DNA from 3 places in the Janthinobacterium kochi genome. Region 3 is predicted to be linked to each of the others. Evidence: predicted binding sites of a transcription regulator. Region 3 holds the regulator's gene; each other region holds the start of a gene.
What was found. The regulator sigma-54, encoded in region 3, starts transcription at its own class of promoters, with help from an activator protein. The targets are predictions, from matches to a motif close to TGGCANGNAANCTGCTTT.
Positions count from the first base shown of each region.

Region 1: the regulator sigma-54 is predicted to act here: its motif matches at 1,372-1,389, upstream of ACQ4WL_RS17650 (TorF family putative porin).
Region 2: the regulator sigma-54 is predicted to act here: its motif matches at 2,197-2,214, upstream of pepA (flocculation-associated PEP-CTERM protein PepA).

Region 1 is NZ_JBNYXO010000007.1:267,263-270,534, reverse strand. Features, by position in the region: gene ACQ4WL_RS17660 (YifB family Mg chelatase-like AAA ATPase) at 1-840, opposite strand, end outside; gene ACQ4WL_RS17655 (accessory factor UbiK family protein) at 952-1,200, opposite strand; gene ACQ4WL_RS17650 (TorF family putative porin) at 1,470-2,237, shown strand; gene ACQ4WL_RS17645 (P-II family nitrogen regulator) at 2,249-2,587, shown strand; gene ACQ4WL_RS17640 (ammonium transporter) at 2,599-3,272, shown strand, end outside.
Region 2 is NZ_JBNYXO010000001.1:343,784-347,055, forward strand. Features, by position in the region: gene ACQ4WL_RS01620 (ThiF family adenylyltransferase) at 1-99, shown strand, start outside; gene ACQ4WL_RS01625 (nitroreductase family protein) at 100-1,209, shown strand; gene pepA (flocculation-associated PEP-CTERM protein PepA) at 1,288-2,121, opposite strand; gene ACQ4WL_RS01635 (hypothetical protein) at 2,370-2,543, shown strand; gene ACQ4WL_RS01640 (hypothetical protein) at 2,792-2,929, shown strand; gene ACQ4WL_RS01645 (hypothetical protein) at 3,059-3,272, shown strand, end outside.
Region 3 is NZ_JBNYXO010000022.1:32,619-35,890, forward strand. Features, by position in the region: gene ACQ4WL_RS26615 (enoyl-CoA hydratase/isomerase family protein) at 1-482, opposite strand, end outside; gene hpf (ribosome hibernation-promoting factor, HPF/YfiA family) at 618-980, opposite strand; gene ACQ4WL_RS26625 (RNA polymerase factor sigma-54) at 1,050-2,528, opposite strand; gene lptB (LPS export ABC transporter ATP-binding protein) at 2,533-3,272, opposite strand, start outside.

The DNA of each region.
Region 1 (3,272 bases), on a different contig from region 3:
AGACGCCGTCTGATGCGGCGCACGGTAGGGACGACGTTTCCAGTGTTCCACCTTGAAGTGGCCGCCCAGCGAATGCACGGCGGCCGATTCCAGCGCCTCTGCATCGCTCATGGGCGGCAGCACGCCGGGGAAGCGGCTGGCCAGCATGGTCTTGCCAGAGCCCGGCGGCCCCACCATCAAGACGTTGTGACCACCCGCGGCCGCCACTTCCAGTGCGCGTCGCGCCTGCTGCTGCCCTTGCACGTCGGCAAAGTCGGGATACGTGAAAGCATGCGCTGCCAGCACGGGCTGATGGCGCTGCAGGGCGGTCTGGCTGGCGGGCGCGGCAAAATGCGCGCAGACCTCGAGCAGGCTGTGGGCGGGATAGATGCAGGCATCGCTGACCAGCGCCGCCTCGTCCGCGTTCGCTTGCGGCAAGATGAAGGCGCGTGGCGCACCCGACTGGCTGCGCTGCATGGCAAAGGTCATGGCCAAGGCGCCGCGGATGGGGCGCAACTGGCCCGATAGCGACAGTTCGCCCGCGAATTCATAGTGGTGTAATTGGTCGCCCGGCAACTGGCCGGAGGCGGCCAGGATGCCCAGCGCAATGGGCAAGTCGAAGCGGCCCGATTCCTTGGGGAGGTCCGCCGGCGCCAGATTGGCCGTGATGCGCCGCGCCGGCATCTCAAAGCCGCAGTTTTGCAGCGCGGCGCGGACGCGGTCGCGCGATTCCTTCACTTCCGTATCCGGCAGGCCGACTATGGTAAAGGACGGCAAGCCATTGGCAAGGTGGACTTCGACACTTACCTCGGGTGCCTCCATGCCGGCCAGGGCGCGGCTTTTCAGGACGGCCAGACTCATCAGACTCCCCTGTGGCGCGGGCGCGGGCAGGATCAGTCTAGCGCTTGAAGCGCTGTCAGGCTTGAGATATGCCAGCAAGGCCGTGTATAACGCGATCTTGTTGGCGGTACTTTATGCCTTTGGGTCGTTCAGGCGCGTTTCCAGTTCGATCAAGCGCAGTTCCAGTGCATCGAGCTTGGCGCGGGTCTTGGCCAGCACTTGCGCCTGGATATCGAATTCCTCGCGCGTGACGAGATCGAGGCGGGCGAAGCCCTGGGTCATCATTGATTTCACATTTTTCTCGATATCTTTGGCCGGCGAGTTTTCGATGGCTTGATGGATCTTGCCTTGCAAGTCGTTAAAGAAGGTATTCATGTCCATGGTAAGTCCTTTTATGGTGCGGCCTGTGCATCGCACCATTGCGGTGCACAGCGGCGTTAATCTGGTGCGAAACTGGGCGCTTCATTGTGCTTCAGCAGTCCGTATCCGCATTCCTGGGGGTGTGCAGGGCATGTGTGGACGGAAATGCACCTGTCAAGGTGGCAAGAGAGCTGGCACGTATTCTGCTAAAGAAGTGATGAACGCTTTGTGATCTCCAGCCAAGATTTTAAACCTCAACCGCTTTAAAAGTTCAATAAAAGGGAATCGCCATGAAGAATCTGTCCAAGAACATGACTTTAGTAGCAGCGTTGACGCTGGCCATGACCGCCTTGTGCGGTAGCGCCATGGCCCAGGATGCAGTGGCGGCGCCTGCTGCGGCTGAAGCCGTACCTGATAACGTGGTGAGCTACAACGTGGCGCTGACCAGCGACTACCGTTACCGCGGCATCTCGCAAAGCCGTCTGGACCCAGCCATCAGCGGCGGTGCCGACTATACCCATAACCCAACGGGCCTGTATGTGGGCACCTGGCTGTCGAGCATCAAATGGATCAAGGACGGCGGTGGCGATACCAATCTGGAATGGGATATCTACGGCGGCAAGCGGGGCGAGATCAGCAAGGATTTTACTTATGACGTGGGCGGTCTGTACTATTTCTATCCCTCGAATGGACTGAGCACCAATGCCAACACTTTCGAGCTGTACGGCCAGCTCGGCTACGGCCCGATGTATATCAAGTACTCGCATTCGACCACCAATCTGTTCGGTGTTGCCGACAGCAAGAACAGCGGCTACCTCGATGTGGGCGCCAACGTCGAGGTGCATGATGGCTACATGCTGAACCTGCATGCCGGACGTCAGAAGGTCGAGCACAACGATTCCCTCAGCTACAGCGACTACAAGATCGGCGTGACCAAGGACTTTGGCGTGGTGACAGTGGCTCTGGCTGCCGTAAAAGCCAACATCACGTCGCTGGCACCGAACGGCAAGAATCTGGCGAAATCCGGGCTCGTGCTGACCGTGTCCAAAACCTTTTAAGCGAGACTGCCATGAAAATGATTACTGCAATCATTAAACCGTTCAAACTGGACGAAGTCCGTGAAGCTTTGTCGGCTATCAATGTGCAAGGCATTACCGTCACCGAAGTGAAAGGTTTCGGTCGCCAGAAAGGTCACACGGAACTCTACCGTGGCGCCGAGTATGTCGTTGATTTCTTGCCAAAGACCAAGATTGAAGCGGCCGTCGATGACGCCATTGTCGACCAGGCCATCGAAGCGATCGAAGGTGCCGCGCGTACGGGTAAAATCGGTGATGGCAAGATTTTCGTCTACAACCTGGAACAGGTCATCCGCATCCGTACCGGTGAAACCGGCAACGAAGCGCTCTAAGGGGAATATTGATGCATAAAAATATAACAAAATTGCTCGCCGGGATAGCCTGCCTGTGTGCGTTTGGCGTCGCCGCGCCGAGCTTTGCCGATGCGCCCGTCAAGACGGAAGCGGCCACGACCACTGCCGTCGCTGTCCCCGCCGTGACGCCGGTTCCCGACACCGCGCCCGCTGCCGCCGCTCCGGCCCCGGCTGCTGCCGTGCCCGCCGCCACACCCGTCGCCAACAAGGGCGATACCAGCTTCATGATGATCAGTACTTTGCTGGTGATCTTGATGACGATCCCTGGCCTGGCTCTGTTCTACGGCGGCCTGGTGCGCTCGAAGAACATGCTGTCGGTGCTGATGCAAGTGTTCATGGTGTTCGCCCTGGTCATCGTTCTGTGGTGCATCTACGGCTACTCGGTCGCCTTCACGGAAAAAACCGCCTTCTTCGGTGGCTTCGACCGATTGTTCCTGAACGGCATCTGGGATCCGGCCAAGGGCACGTTTGCCGCCGCTGCCACCTTCAGCAAGGGCGTCGTCATTCCCGAGTTCGTGTTTGTCGCTTTCCAGGGCACCTTTGCCGCCATCACGTGCGCACTGATCGTCGGCGCCTTTGCCGAGCGCGCCAAGTTTTCCGCCGTGCTGGCCTTCGTCGTGCTGTGGTTCACGTTCGCCTACCTGCCAGCGGCCCACATGGTCTG
Region 2 (3,272 bases), on a different contig from region 3:
AAGCTCGTGCATACCTGGCGTCCGGGCGGCAACCGTCATCCGCTGCAGCGCCTGACGATGGCCATCATCAAGCGGCGCCGCGCCGCGCAGGGGGCATAAATGGCGCAAGCACTGCAGATCGATCCCGTACTGGAAAATATCCTCGAGCAGGCGCGCTGGGCGCCCAGCGGCGACAACACGCAGCCGTGGCGTTTTGAAGTCGTGGACCCGCGGCACGTCGTCGTGCATGGCTTCGATACGCGCAGCCATTGCGTGTACGACCTCGACGGCCATCCCAGCCAGCTGTCGCTCGGTGCCTTGCTCGAAAGCATGGCACTGGCAGCCAGCAGCCATGGCTTGCGCATGGAAGCGCGCCGGCACGGCGGCTTGCCCGACACCTTGCCCACGTTTGATGTGCGCTTTGTCGACAGCCCCGGCATGCTTTCCGACCCGCTGGCGGCCTTTCTCGCGCAGCGCAGCGTGCAGCGGCGCCGGCTCAGCACGCGCCGCCTGCGCGCCAGCGAAAAGGCGGCGCTGGCGGCCAGCTTGCCGCCCGGCTACAGCGTGCAGTGGTTCGAAGGCTGGCGCATGCGCCTGGCCTGTGCGCGCCTGATGTTCGACAATGCGAAGCTGCGCCTGACCATGCCCGAAGCGCACAAGGTGCACCGCGACGTCATCGAATGGGGCGCGCGCTTCAGCGCCGACCGCATCCCGGAGCAGGCGCTCGGTGTCGACCCGATGACGGCGCGGCTGATGCGCTGGGTCATGCACAGCTGGCGCCGCGTGGATTTTTTCAATACCTGGCTGGCTGGCACCGTCGCACCCCGGCTGCAGATGGACTTGCTGCCCGGCCTGTATTGCGCTGCGCATTTCGTGCTGCTGGCCGAGGCGCCGCCGCGTCACATCGATGACTACGTGGCGGCGGGCAGGGCCATGCAGCGCTTCTGGCTGACGGCCACGCAGCTGGGCTTGCAGTTACAGCCGGAACTGACGCCGCTGATCTTCGCCCGTTATGTGCGCGAACGGCGGGCCTTTTCGCGCACCGACGGCATGCTGGAGCTGGCGCAGGAACTGGCGGTGCAATGCCAGGCCGTGCTGGGTGCGGTGGCGTTTGATCGGGCCGTGTTCCTTGGCCGCATCGGCGCCGGCCCGGCGGCCCAGGCGCGCTCCTTGCGCCGGCCGTTGCAAGACTTGCTGGTGGCGCCGGTCAACGGGAAGACGCTTGCGTGAACGGCATGGGCTTCCCTGTTGTCGCAGCGAAAAAAGCCGCTGAGGACATCAGCGGCTCTTAGACTGGATGATCGCATGTCAAGCCTGGCGTTGCCCGCCTTGCTGGCGGCGCGCAGTCATGCCCAGGCCAAACAGGCCGATACCGAGCAGGGCGATGGTGCCTGGTTCAGGTACAGCTGCCTGGAATAATTCCAGGCCGCCACCGTCGGCCATCGCGATGAAACTGTCGGTCAGGCTGCCGCCGATGAAGCTGTTCGTATTCCCGCTGAGGGACTCCAGCGGGAAAAACGGGTTGGGATTGACGAAAAACAACTGTCCTTGCGGCGTCAATGTGGCGTTAAGCAAGGCCTTGAAGTCGCCCTGGGCCAGGCCGGCGAAAATGTGTGCTTCGCCCACATCGATCGTGTATGTCACGATCGCAAAGTCATCGCCCGCGACACCACCCACATTCACCGGCGAGCCTGCGACGTTACTGACCGACAGTGACGTGTCCTGGTTGGGGTCGATGTACAAGGTCATGGTCAGGGTTTGAAAGGTAGCGTGGATCCCGCCAGCCAGAGTATCGGACTGGCCGGTGATGGTAAACAGGCCATATATGCCATAGCCATTGAGGGCGTTCAGTTGCGATGGAACGCTGCCGCCGGTGGGACTGCCGAAAGCGGCCTTGGTCAGAAAGCCTGTTTGAGTGAAGGGATCGTTGCCGCCACCCAAACCGCCAACGATGGTTTGTTCGACGCGCGCGTGATATTCAAAGCTGATGCGGTCGGCCACCACCAGATTGGCTGCGGTGCCGGGGACGGAACCTTCATCGACGGTAAACAAGGGACCAGCGAGTGCGGGAGCACTGATCAGCGCGGCGCCGATGGCGGCCGCGGAGATAGCGAAACGCAGGAATGAGGACAGCGGTTTCATGGCATTTCCTTCAGCGTGAGGGTTGATCGGACCAGGTCACTGTGGCGGCTGCCTCAGATAACCTCATACACCCTTGAAGCAGAATTCGTACCATGTAATATTTGTATTTGAATTCAACAGCTTATAAAAACAGGGATGGCGTTTTTCGTGCTTGTGTAAAAAAAATCGACGTTTTACCCGGCCTATGGCGCGGCTCGCGGGCGCCAGTTTTTCCCGTCATCGGCTACAGTGGGGCAAAGGAGGTCACCATGCAACTACCATCCCGTCATGCCCCGCTGCGTGCGCACAGCACGCCTGAACCGGATATCCCGCCGCCGCCCGAAGGCGATCCGCTGACGCCGCCGCCGGAAAAGCCGCCGCACACGGAGCCCGTGCCCGTCGAGGAACCGACGCCACCGCCGCCGCCCGTCAGGATGGGCTAACCAAGTCGTTGCACGCCTGAGCGCACCTGAGTGCACCTGAGCGGTGATGCCACTGCCGTGCGCTGTTTATTTCTGGTCGGAAAGGAATTGCGCGGGCGGCGGGATTGCCACGCCAATTAAACAACAAAAATGCCAATAAACGTTGCCGAGTGGATACAAATCAATCGCTAACTGCTGTGTGTCATGCGGCCGTCACGATTCTGTTCTTATAATGAGACATCATAAAAATTCTTGTACAGGAGACCATCATGGGCAATTCCTTGCATAACAAAATCTACCTGGGCCGGCGCCCTGTGATTACCAGTAAAAACCTCGCAGCGCTGGCCCTGGCTGGCGCCGTGGCCGGTTGCGGCCTGGCGTGGTTGCTGCTGCGCAGCTACAAATAAGCGCGATCCACGCGCATTTTCAGCACGCCGTCCGTGGGGCGGAAGGCGACTGAATCACGTTGCCTGTTGCCGATGCGCAGCGGGGCGCGTACCATGGGGGCCGAACACCTGGCCTTTTATGGAAAAGTAATGAAGAACGAGAAATTAACAACCGATGAATATGACGCGCTGGAGCAAGTTGCACGCGGCATCAAGACCGAGCGCCCCAGTGCTTGCGTAGCCCGCAATGCCAAGCGCCTGTCCGGTCTGAAGCTGCTCAGCTATGCACGCGATGGCCGTTTGTCCATCACCGAGAAAGCCCAACAGCTGCTGTTCCTGCGCCGCTGCATCATGGGGTTGCGCG
Region 3 (3,272 bases):
AGGCGGGAAAGGAAATAGCTGCCGCCCACGTCGGGAAACAAACCAATATTGACTTCCGGCATGGCCATGCGCGTGCGGCCCGTGACGATGCGCAGGCGGTTGCCTGGCCCGGCTTGCGCCACGCCCATGCCGCCGCCCATGACTACGCCATCCATCACGGCGATATACGGTTTCGGATAGAAATGAATCAAATGGTTTAGCGCATATTCTTCCGTAAAAAAATCTTCCAGCTGGGCGCTGCCGCCTTGCGGCGTGGCCAGGCCCGCATCGTAAAAGAAACGGATGTCGCCGCCGGCGCACAGGGCCTTGTCGCTGCTGGAGCGAATGATGACGGCGTCCACCTGCGGATCGTCGCGCCAGGCCAGCAGGGCCGCACTCAGCGCGCGCACCATATCCAGCGACAGGGAATTCAAGGCTTTCGGGCGGTCGAGCACGATGTGGCCCGTGCGATTGCGGATGGAGGTCTGGACGAAGTCGCTCATGGCAGGCAGGAAAGAAGTGAAAGTGCAAACATTCTAGCGCCTGCACGGGGAACATTGCGTTCAACAGGTCCGGGCGCAAAAAAGGGCGCAAGATGTGCGCCCTTAGTTGATCACAACTGCTGGAAGCGGGTGGCCTTAGACGGCGACGACGGCGTCTTCCTCTGAGTTGTCTGGCAGATGCTTGATCGCCTCTTTACCGTGCCCTTGCACTTTGGTTTTGTACTTCATCACTTGCCTGTCCAGCTTGTCGATCAGGGTATCGATGGCGGCATACAGGTCGTGCGCCAGGCTTTCCACGTAGACGGTCTTGCCACTCAGACGCAGGTTGACTTCGGCCTTTTGACGTTTTTCTTTCTCTTTGAGGTTATCCACGGTCAGAATCACGGCAATATCGATAACTTGATCGAAATGACGTTTCACACGCTCCAGCTTCGTTTGTACGTATTCACGGATGGCTGGTGTGACTTCGAGATGATGTCCGCTGATGGTGAGATTCATACACACTCCTAAAGATGATCGGGTTCGTGCGGTCCATCGACTCCGGCCCGCAGAGGAACCGAAAAAAACTTACAAACACTTACGCAGGCTCACTGGCGGAATTTTCAACGCTTCCCGGTATTTGGCAACAGTACGTCGCGCAATCACCATGCCTTGTTCCCCCAGCATGTCCGCAATCTTACTGTCGGATAAAGGATTTTTAGGGTCTTCAGCTCCTGTCAGTTGCACGATCAATGCCCGTATCGCCGTCGATGACGCTTCGCCCCCCGCTTCGGTGGCGACGTGGCTACCAAAGAAATATTTCAACTCGAACATGCCGTGCGGGGTCAGCATGTACTTTTGAGTTGTTACCCGCGAGATCGTACTCTCGTGTAAACCCAGTGTATCAGCTATTTCACGGAGCACAAGGGGGCGCATGGCAACGGCCCCATGCGAGAAAAAGTTCTTTTGTCTTTCTACTATCGCCTGCGCCACGCGCAGGATCGTGTCGAAGCGCTGGCGCATATTCTTGATCAGCCACTTGGCTTCCTGCAACTGTGCGCCCATGGCACCCTCACCCTTGCCCTGCTTGAGCAGGTTGGCGTACATGGCGTTGACGCGCAGGCGCGGCATGACGTCATTGTTCAGGGTCACTTGCCAGCCATTGCGCGCGCGCTTGACGACGACGTCGGGCACCACGTAATCGGACACATCCGAGGCAAAGACGGCACCCGGATGCGGATTGCACTGGCGAATCACGGTCTGTGCTTCGCGCAAGTCTTCCTCATCGCAATCGAGTGCTTTTTTCAGCTTGTTGAAATCGCGCTGGGCAAACCAGGCCAGATGCTTTTCCACGATAACAAGGGCCATGCGCCGCGTCACCATGGCAATATGCGGCAAACGCTTGATTTGCAGCGCCAGGCATTCGGACGCATTGCGCGCGCCCACGCCGGGCGGATCGAAACTTTGCAGCAGAGACAAGGCCGTGCGCATCTCGTCGGCGTCGATTTCCAGTTCTTCCGGCAGGCGCGCCAGGATGTCGTCGAGCGACTCTTCCAGGTAGCCATTGTCGTCGAGCGCATCGATGATCAGCTCGACCAGCGCGCGGTCACGCAATTCGAGCACCGTCACGCGCATCTGCTCCATCAAGTGTTCGCGCAGGGTGCAGTGGTGGGCTTCGAGTTGCGGACGGGAATCTTCGTCGTCGGGCGCCTTGCCCCGGCTCGCCTCGCTCCAGTCGCTGTCGCCGCCATCCGCGGCGGCCGGGCCCTCGCCCGCCTCGCCGTCAAAGGTTTCTGCTTCGGCCGGTGCTGCAGGCGCATCCTGGCCTGGCGGCTGGGGCGGTGCTTCGGCCGGCGCGGCCGTGGAACTCAATGCCCCGTCGGACAGCAGGCGCAGCGAACGGTCGAGCGGGTCATCGAGGCGCTCGAGCAAGGGATTGTCCGTCAGCAGTTGCTCTAGTTCCTGGTGCAATTCCAGGGTAGACAATTGCAACAGGCGTATCGATTGCTGCAACTGCGGCGTCAGTGCCAGGTGCTGCGAAGTGCGCAGCTGCAATGATTGTTTCATTGGCTCACATACGGAAGTGTTCGCCCAGATAGACCCGGCGTACCGACTCGTTGGCGATGATGTCATCGGGGCGTCCCGACGCCAGCACGGAGCCCTGGTTGATGATGTAGGCACGGTCGCAGATACCCAGCGTCTCGCGCACATTATGATCGGTGATCAGCACGCCGATATTGCGCTCCTTCAAGAAGCGCACGATACGCTGGATCTCGATCACGGCGATGGGGTCGACACCGGCAAACGGTTCGTCGAGCAGCACGAAACGCGGGTCGGTAGCCAGCGCGCGGGCAATTTCCACGCGGCGCCGCTCGCCGCCCGACAGGGACAGCGCCTGGTTCTCGCGCAACTTTTCAATCTGCAAGTCGGCCAGCAGTTTATCCAGGCGCTCCTCGATCTCGGCCTTCTTCAGGGGACGGCCTTCGACGGTCTGGATTTCCAGCACGGCGCGGATATTATCTTCCACCGTCAGCTTGCGAAACACAGACGCTTCCTGCGGCAGATACGACAGGCCCATCTGCGCGCGGCGGTGGATCGGCAGGCGGGAAATGTCCACGCCGCTGATATCGATGCTGCCGCCGTCCGACGGCACCAGGCCGACGATCATGTAGAACGAGGTGGTCTTGCCGGCGCCGTTCGGCCCCAGCAAACCCACCACTTCGCCACATTCGACTTGCAGCGAGACGTCATGCACGACCTGCCGCTTGCCATAGGTTTTTTGCAGCCCGCGAACGATCAGGGTGCTGCCGC